DNA from 3 places in the Paenibacillus donghaensis genome. Region 3 is predicted to be linked to each of the others. Evidence: riboswitches for the same ligand, from Rfam matches in the RefSeq annotation. Region 3 holds a riboswitch; each other region holds the start of a gene.

Region 1 (3,109 bases), 650 kb from region 3:
GCAATGGCATTGGCTCAGGCTGAGCTTCCATAACCGGCGGTAAGCTTTCGGCGGGGACCGGTGTTGGCGCTGCGGCTGGTACCGGTGCAGGCGTTGAGTCCGGTGTTGGTGCTGCAGTTGGTGTAGGCGTGGGCACTAAGGTCGGTTCAGCTGTTGGTACGGGCGTAGGCGCAGGCGTGGATACAGCCATCTCAAGCGAATTCGCAGCAGAAGTTGCCCCGTTAAACAATGCGCTCGCCGGAACGGTTACCTTCGCCTGGCTGGGACTCTGCCACATCAGCTTCATGCGGGCATCGCCCTGGTTCTCGTAATACTCCACCTTGATGTTATGCAGTTGCCCGGCTTGCAGGGCAATCGTGCCCATTCGCTCGGTGCCGCTCTGCTTAGTCCAGCTGTCGATAATCAGGCTGTCGTCCATCCAGACGCGAATACCGTCATCCGATGCCGTATAGATCTGATAGGTTTCACTGTAGAGCGGCTTAATCTGGCCGCTCCAGCGAATGGAGAAGTAATCCACGCCAAGCGATGAATCGGGCGCGCCCTGACGCCAGTTGAAATCAATGTTCTTATCATTGCGCACCAGTACTGGCGTTCCGCTAAACTGCATATTTCTGAAGTATTCGCCCGTAAGCCCGCTGGCCGGAACTACCGGATTACCGTCTACAGGCATGGGAGTTGGTGAAGGTGCTGCCGTAACCACAGGTCTCGGAGCAGTGGTTGGTGTAGGTGTAGGTGTAGGTGCAGGCGTGGCTGTCACCACCGGTGTTGCCGCTGGAGTTGCCGTAGCAGTCGGGAGCACCCCCGATTTGTATTTATCCCGGGTCAGCGTATAACTACTGTTCATGAAAGCATGGATGGTTTCCGTGCTGTTTTTTTCATATAACATCTTTCCCCAGTTCATCATATATACCCACTCGCTCTGCGATTGCAGCAGCTTCGCGGTATCCGGCATTTCTCCGTTCTCCCCAATGGCAATCGGCTTGCCGGCGGCCAGACTGAGCAGGCTGTCATAATAGTTCTGCTGGTAATCATTTTCGTATATGTCTGCTGCAAGAATGTCCACCTTATCCGCCCCCGGATAGGAATGGGAGTAGGGATCAGACCATACATTAGGCGCATTCGGATTCCACACCCACAGCAAATTGTTCAATTTATGAACGTTAACAAAACGGTCATACATAATATTCCACAGGTCAGGGAAGTTCGTTTTGCGGCCCCACCAGAACCAGTCGCCATTCATCTCATGGTAGGGTCTCCACAATACCGGTACACCGGCATCACGCAAGCGTTTGAGAGATACCGCGACCTTGTCTAGCTGGGCAATCAGGTTATTATACTGAGGAGTGCCGGGAGTTACATATTTATTGAATTCGCTCTGACTAAGCCCTCTATGCACATTGGACCAGTCATAAGAGGTTCCGGGCAGATTGGCATGGAAGGTCATCGCTACAATCCCGCCGTTTCGGTTCCAGTTGATCGCACTGTTCACCACATTCTGGCGCTGCCAGGCCAAGGTGCCTTCGGTTTGCCCGCTGATTCCTCCCAGCTCATAGCCGTGAAGCGCAGCATATTGTCCGCTTGTATTCTTCAGCTTGTTGTTCATCTCGTCCGGGCTCTCCAGGTAGTCATGCTGGCCGGCAAGAATGCCTTGTCCGGACACAGCGTTCAGATATTCTAGTAGTTTAACTGCTTGGGGGGAAGCTTCACGGTTTACGGGGGGCATGGAATTTAGAGCCCCTGCATCTACAGAAGGAATCATCCCTCTGCCCCAGGGAATAGCAGTCATAAATAAGGCAACAGCGGCCACAATAAACAATAGTCGATACGTGCGGTAAGATCTCAATTTCATCTCTTCCTTTCGGTAGCCAGGCTGCCACTCTTGCGAAGGCCCTATAGCTTTGCGTCCCAGTCTTTCGACAGGTTTGCCTTTATCGTTATTGAAGGATTGATCCCTCTAACCGTAAGTATCGACTCTATTTAGTTTTTATTTAGGTCATTAATTGACTAATTTCGAAAAATAAGGCTTAAGACCTGTTTTGAATCCGTTTTATTTGTTTAAATAGTTAGTTTGGACCTAAGATATAAACTGCTGTAATTCGATATCTTCCCAGTTCAGGGTGATGCGGATATTATCCTCTTCCACCAGCTCCGAGCCAGTCTGGACCTCAATAAACTCCATATCCGTCACCGCCAGAATCGCATGCTTAGTGCCCTGCGGAATACGGACCACATCGCCCGCCTTCACATTATGCATCTTCTCATTCAGCACAATGCTCGCTTCTCCGCTGACGATTGTCCAGATCTCACTGCGCTTGTGATGCAGCTGATAGCTGATGTTCTTGCCCTCGGAGATAAAAATCCGCTTCGTCAGCACCTCATTGCCCTCATCATATTTCACATAATCAATCACTTTATAATGGCCCCAGCGGCGCTCCTCGTACATCGGTCTTTGTTCAAAAGCCTTCAGCACTTCCTTGATTCTCGGGCTTTCCGCCTTGTGGGTCACCAGAATGCCGTCCGGGCTGGCAGCAATGATCAGATCCTTCGCCCCGATCACCGTGATTGGAATATCCAGCTCATTGATCAGGCAGGTACCTTCCGAATCGGCGGTCACAAATCCTTTGCCCACATGGTTGCTGGTCATCTCCTCGGTCAGAGTGTTCCAGGTGCCAAGGTCTTTCCAGAATCCGTCGTACGGCTGCACCACGATATTCTCTTCCTTCTCTACCACTTCGTAGTCGAAGCTGATCGACGCCAGCAGCTTATATTGCTTCTGCAGTTCTTCATAATTCAGCGGCAGCCCCTTGCGCTGCAGGATATCAAGCAGATACCCCAAGCGGAAGGCAAACACGCCGCAGTTCCACAAGGCATTGCGGCTTATGAGCTCTTCGGCCTGCTTACGTTCCGGCTTCTCCTGAAAATGACTGACCTGCATGTACCCGCCCGGCCCGGCTTCGGCGCTGGTAGGGATAATATAGCCGTATTTCTCCGACGCGTGCTCCGGCACCACGCCAATCAGGGCCAGATTCGCCCCGCTATCCTGCATGGTCTGCTCCAGCTGGGCCACCGCCTGGAAGAAGGAAGCCTCCACATAGGGATCCACCGGCAG
Region 2 (3,109 bases), 330 kb from region 3:
TTGACATGGACAATCGGAATTTCGTAGCCTTTGGCCAGATCACTTGCATAATGGGTTGATCGGGAATCTTCGCTCTCTGTAGTAAAGCCTATGCGGTTGTTGACGATGATATGGATCGTTCCACCATTCTGATACCCATGCAGCTTGCCGATGTTCAGCGTCTCGGCTACGATGCCTTCTCCTGGAAAAGCAGCATCCCCATGCATCAGCACAGCCATAGCCTTGCTGGTGTCGAGCTTCGGCAATCCGGGTGACTTGCGGTCCTCCTGGGCAGCACGGGTGAAGCCTTCGACCACAGGGTTGACGAACTCCAGATGGCTTGGGTTGTTGGCAAGCGTCAGCCGGGTGCGGACAGTCTCGCCTTCACGTACGGCACGGTCGGCACCCAGATGGTATTTCACATCGCCGGACCAGCCGTAGTTAATGCCCATCGACCCTTCGGAAGGGAACAGCTCCTTATTCGGAGAGTGATGGAATTCCGAGAAAATAATATCATAAGGCTTGCCCAAAATATGGGCCAGCACATTAAGACGTCCCCGGTGGGCCATGCCCATCAGGATATGCTCTGCACCGTCATGGGCGGCGGCGCGTACGATTTCGTCAAGCATCGGCACAAGCGCGTCGTTGCCTTCCAGACTGAATCGCTTCTGGCCCACGAAGGTCTTGTGCAGGAACGTTTCGAATTGTTCTACCTCGATCAGGCGCTTCAGCAGCTCTTTGCGCTCATTGTTGTTCAGCGGAGCAGGGGAACTGGCCGATTCGGCTTGGCTGTTCAGCCAGCGCAGCTCCTCTTCCCCGTGAACATGCCCGAACTCGTAGGCAATCGTCTGCGTATAGACCTGCCGCATGCGGTGCACGGCATCCCAGCCGTTGCGCACATTCTTGGGTGCATTCTCCCAGAGCAGCGATGCAGGCAGGGCCATCAGGTCCTCACGGGTCAGCTCGTAGGTCTCATGATCGAGCCACTTGGCCATCGGATTGTGATCCCGCTCCAGCGGGTCGATATTAGCGGCCATATGGCCATATATTCGAATATTGGTGATTAGCTTGGAGGCTTTGACTGCCTTCTTCAGCCATGCTGTATCGCCCGTAGGTACAGGCTGAGGAGGCTGGTCGGCACCGGCCGTAAGCGGCGGTGGCCCTGATAGAATAAACAGTTCGCGGTAATTGGCCTCTACCGAGGCGGGGTCGTTAAGAAACTGGTCGTATTTCTCCTGAATATAGCCCAGGTTGGGTCCATAATACTTGGTCCAAACGGATTCGTTATAGGGCTCATTAGCTGCCATGGATAGATCCTCCCAACGGATGAACTCCGATATTCGGAGCTGCAATGATTGCGGTTTCATTCCTTACCTTATTGTGCTACTTTCAGGCCCTGTAATCAATTCATACTTTCGTCCAATCCGTTCGCAAAACGATATGGTTCATCTTGCATTCTCTATATTTCTATAACTATGCCAAAATATGATAGAATTTTCCGCTTGAATCAATGAAAAAAATTCCAGAAAACGACACACTTTTCCGTATTGATCTTGTATAATGTACTTGCGGATAACGGTTTTTTATAATCATTAGCCAGATCCTTTCATGCAAAGGGTCCAGTAAAGGGTAAACCTGCCGAAAGACAGGGGCACAAAGTCGCGGGTCTAAGGTAGAAATACTAAGACAGCCGGACTGCCTGGGGACGCGGAAATCTAGGAGGAGATTTTTTGGATAAGTCCAACCAGGGGAAAGATGGAGTTCTGAAGACGATGGATCTGGATGCGGAATGGATTCACCTCATGCTGGTAGCCAAGAAGGCTGGCATACAAGCAGAGGAGATCCGCCGCTTTTTTGCAGAGAAAGCTTGCCGTGTCATTGTGTAGGACGGGTGAAGAGCTCTGGGATGTTGCATACCAGAAGAGGCACAGCGATTCGTCGCTGTGCCTCTTCCGGTTTACGACCAAGGGCTGAAGTATTTTTAAAAAGATAAGAATTTATATGCATCGCGCAATGAAATTAGCCTTCTCTTTCTCGCAGAAACGGATGCCGCCTCTTGCAGAGGACGGCGAAGCCGTTTCTACTTGTCCTTGTGTTCCAGGCGCCATTTCTGATAGTCGAGGAATTCCTTGAATTCCCGCTTGCTTATACCTGAAGCCATCGCTTCCTGAACCAGCCCGAACCATTCGGCATCCAACGGGGACTCCCCGTCTTCGGCCACCTCGCCGTATAGCAGAGCATGTACAGATACCTGAAGCGCATCGGCGATCTTTTCAATGAACTGAATGGAGGGATTGGATTGAATATTTCTTTCGACATTGCTCAGATACGATTTCGCTACATTAGCCTTGTCTGCAAGCTCGGACAACGACAGCCCCTTCTCCAGACGGAGATGGTGGATGCGGCCTCCCATATGATCAGGCACGATAACAACGCCCCTCCGTACTTTTTGTAAATATAAGGATTTATATGTTTTACGTTATAAATCATCCTTATATTTCTCGCTGAAACGCCCCGTCCTATAAAAGGACGGCGAAGCCGTTTCCACTTGTCTAGTATAACAAATATCGGCAATTCCGACAAAGCGCGTGGAAATTCAGGTAATGCGCGTATCATTGCTAAAAAAACGGCAGCTCCGGCCCGGACTAGGGCTTGGATCTGCCGTTTTTTATAAGAGGGTTATTAATTTGTTCTAATTTCCCCCAAGCCCTGCAGGGCGTTGAAGGTCCAGCTCAGGCTGATGCCGTCTCCCTGGAATTCATTCTGGTCAGCGTTGTTGTCGGCAAACTCAAAGGCTACTTTGAAATCCTTGGAGGACCCGGCTGCAATGCCGTTGCTGAATTCAGGCAGCGTAGTGAGATTCAAGGTATTCAAGGCCTTCAGTTCAGCGAAAGTAAGGGTAGTCTCAATCTGGTTAGTAATTGCTCCGCTCGTATAGCTGCTCTTGAGAATATGGATCTTGAAATGTTTGCCTAGATCGTCCGCATTGGCCGGTGCACCTTCGCGGTTCGTTACCGTATATTCCGATTTCAGGCTTAGCCCTTTGATATCCAGGGAGCCGTCATTCTTAAGCTTGAAGCTGCGGACGGCGATATCGCCGGGCTTCAGATTGTTGAGTGGAATAAACTGG
Region 3 (3,109 bases):
TAGGTTGAGCCCAAGGTTTAAACACCAGACTTAAATAGCCGCCTGCGCGCGCTTTACGCCCAATAATTCCGGACAACGCTTGCCCCCTACGTATTACCGCGGCTGCTGGCACGTAGTTAGCCGGGGCTTTCTTCTCAGGTACCGTCACTCCGGTAGCAGTTACTCTACCGGACGTTCTTCCCTGGCAACAGAGCTTTACGATCCGAAAACCTTCATCACTCACGCGGCATTGCTCCGTCAGGCTTTCGCCCATTGCGGAAGATTCCCTACTGCTGCCTCCCGTAGGAGTCTGGGCCGTGTCTCAGTCCCAGTGTGGCCGTTCACCCTCTCAGGTCGGCTACGCATCGTCGCCTTGGTGAGCCGTTACCTCACCAACTAGCTAATGCGCCGCAGGCCCATCCCTTAAGGGCAGATTGCTCCGCCTTTCATCCTCGGTTCAGGAGAACCAAGGAATTATCCGGTATTAGCTACCGTTTCCGGTAGTTATCCCAGGCTAAGGGGCAGGTTGCCTACGTGTTACTCACCCGTCCGCCGCTGAATCCTGTTGAAAGCAAGCTTTCAACAAAACTCCGCTCGACTTGCATGTATTAGGCATGCCGCCAGCGTTCGTCCTGAGCCAGGATCAAACTCTCCAAATTGGTTTTATCGGATAAATCCGATAAAGTATTGAAAAGAGCGATATGCTCAATTTGAAACATCTGACGAGAATTTGCATTCTCTACCGACAAGCTTCACTTGCGTGAAACTCATCTTCTTTTGGATTTTACTTTCGTAAAATCCCACTCACTCGTTGTTCAGTTTTCAAAGATCAAGTTCTCGTTGTCAGTGATGTTTGCGTCACCAGCAACTCTTATAATATATCATATTGTTTCGGGCGATGCAAGCTTTATTTTTGAGAACAATTTATCAAGTTAATCATTCTCTAAATTTCCTGACACGCTCTAACAACGCTTACCTATAATACCCCATCCCCCTAGTAAAAAGCAACCCCTAATTCAAAAGAAAAACAACCCGCTTAAAATTCAGCAGGTTGTTTATTATAAACTAATGTTGTATCCGTTTAGTAGAACTTCACTGCGCTATATTTACTGGCAACCTTGGTCAATTCGTTTGATTTGCCGTTCTTGCCCAGACCTGCATCAACAGTTGTATCAATAATAACCCATTTGCCATCAAGGAATACTTCATTCCAAGCGTGATATTGAGCTACATAACTAGTATTCCCCATAACCAGCTTGGCAGGGATGTCCACACTGCGCAGCATAGCTGCAAACAGGGAAGAATAATCATAGCAAATGCCTTTCTTGCTGGTAAGGGTGTTGTCGATATTGGGAATGTAATCTGTTGTTACACTGTTTGCGAGTGAATAATCATATTTCACATTCTCCACAACGTAGTTATAGATAGCCTTGACTTTCTCTTGATCAGTCGTCTTGCCTTGGGTAAGCTGTTTGGCTTTGAGGATAGCTTTATCTGAGGAGTTCCATTTCACATTCTGAACGGAGCTCAAATATACGGAGTTCTTGTTATTGGTTGATACATCCACTACTTCGCTGTGGACTGCTTTGTATTTGTTACCAGTGGTGTTCTCTAGGACAGATACCTTGTAAGAGCCATCTCCCTGCTGCAGCGGAAAAGATTCTGCCTTGTTGGAGCTGTAGAGATTGTAAGTATAACTACTGTTGTCCTTGGTTATCATGACCTTGATACGCTTGTCCTTAGGAACGTCATAGTTAATTCCGATTACCCCTTGGTTCAGGTTGGATGTGTTCAGCCAGTTGGAATCTACACTAGCGGCTTCAACCGTAGTGCTATGAAAGGACGCTGTTACTACAAACAATGATATTAACACAGCATAAAATTTCTTCATGGATAAAACTCCTTTCGGTAGCTGGCTGCCATCCTTACGGGAAGGCCCTTTAGCTTTGCGTCCCTGCCTTTCGACAGGTTTGCCGTTATCGTATAAGCTTTATCTACTACAGCTTGTACACTATGGATTAAATTAATAGGATAGATTTCCTATTGAGCAAACAAAAAAAGCCTCATCTTTCGGTAGCTGGCTGCCATCCTTGTGGAAAAGGCCCTTTAGCTTTGCGTCCCTGCCTTTCGACAGGTTTGCCGTTATCGTGTTTAGCTTTTATAGTCTAATTCTATCATATTTTTGTTTATATACAAGAGTCCAAGCACTAGTTTCCTAGCATTATATTTAAAATTTGCCGTTTGATCTGTTTCAACGGGACCTTGGATCTATGGATTGGGTAATTTGGCATGTACAATCAACCGGTGGGTAGGATTTACAAGTGGATCACATGTAATCAACGTAAGAATAGAGTCCTTATCATTGCCGTTAAGCACGGATACATCCGTGGGTTCTACGACGGAAATATTGTACACCTCGTAATTATAGGTCTTATCCTTCGTCCTCACGGTGATGGTATCACCCATCTCCACCTCATTTAGCCTGTTAAACAGCCGACCTGTAGTTCTGGCCCTATGCGCAGCTATCGCTGCATTGCCCTTCTCCCCCAATGAAGCCGTCTCCTTCATGTGAGCCGCTGCATGCTTCATATTTGCTTGAGTCGCACCCTCCAGAACGGGAAGCTTCAGATCAATCTTGTCAATTTCTATAATAGCCATCACTTGTCCGCCCGGCTCCATCGTTTCCTGCTTGGTCTCCTTCTGAGCCTGGTCTGCCTCATTGAGAGCGGACTCATCCGCCAGCACCCTGGTCACTTCAGCGTAACTGCTGGTTAAGCCCGACTGTGCCTGCGGCTCACTGTCACTATTGTCACTGTAGCTCTGCAGAGCGTCCTCGAGCAGCTTATCCTGCTGCCTGTCGTTATACCATTCATTGGCCTTGGGAAATAAAATCACAAGAATCCCGGCCAAAATAAGAAAATACGATAGTTTGCGCATTCTTCTCCCACCTCCTTAGAAGACCCATTTGCGGCTTCCCACAAAATTAATAATAACAGTAACAAACGTAACCAGCACCTTGGCCAGCAGTACCTGAATCTGAAGCTTGTCTGTCAGCAGATGCATCAGCAGCAGTGAAATCCCGAGCACAACCAGATTCAGCATGATAAACCTCACCAGCTGCATCCGGTCA

The links. A riboswitch is a leader RNA that binds a small molecule or an ion and turns the genes downstream of it on or off. The one in region 3 is predicted to bind cyclic di-GMP.
Region 1: it holds a riboswitch for cyclic di-GMP, as region 3 does, so the genes downstream of both, B9T62_RS38075 (PA14 domain-containing protein) here and B9T62_RS35365 (transglutaminase-like domain-containing protein) in region 3, are expected to answer to the same signal.
Region 2: it holds a riboswitch for cyclic di-GMP, as region 3 does, so the genes downstream of both, B9T62_RS33815 (anti-repressor SinI family protein) here and B9T62_RS35365 (transglutaminase-like domain-containing protein) in region 3, are expected to answer to the same signal.

Annotation. Positions count from the first base shown of each region.
Region 1 is NZ_CP021780.1:8,442,500-8,445,608, reverse strand. It holds gene B9T62_RS38075 (PA14 domain-containing protein) at 1-1,843, opposite strand, end outside; cyclic di-GMP riboswitch class I at 1,858-1,937, opposite strand; gene B9T62_RS38070 (sugar phosphate nucleotidyltransferase) at 2,075-3,109, opposite strand, start outside.
Region 2 is NZ_CP021780.1:7,468,313-7,471,421, forward strand. It holds gene B9T62_RS33810 (2-oxoglutarate dehydrogenase E1 component) at 1-1,286, opposite strand, end outside; cyclic di-GMP riboswitch class I at 1,598-1,682, shown strand; gene B9T62_RS33815 (anti-repressor SinI family protein) at 1,710-1,865, shown strand; gene B9T62_RS33820 (helix-turn-helix domain-containing protein) at 2,060-2,392, opposite strand; gene B9T62_RS33825 (TasA family protein) at 2,662-3,109, opposite strand, start outside.
Region 3 is NZ_CP021780.1:7,796,699-7,799,807, reverse strand. It holds rRNA gene B9T62_RS35370 (16S ribosomal RNA) at 1-638, opposite strand, end outside; gene B9T62_RS35365 (transglutaminase-like domain-containing protein) at 1,061-1,870, opposite strand; cyclic di-GMP riboswitch class I at 1,884-1,964, opposite strand; cyclic di-GMP riboswitch class I at 2,049-2,130, opposite strand; gene B9T62_RS35360 (class D sortase) at 2,248-2,916, opposite strand; gene B9T62_RS35355 (GtrA family protein) at 2,932-3,109, opposite strand, start outside.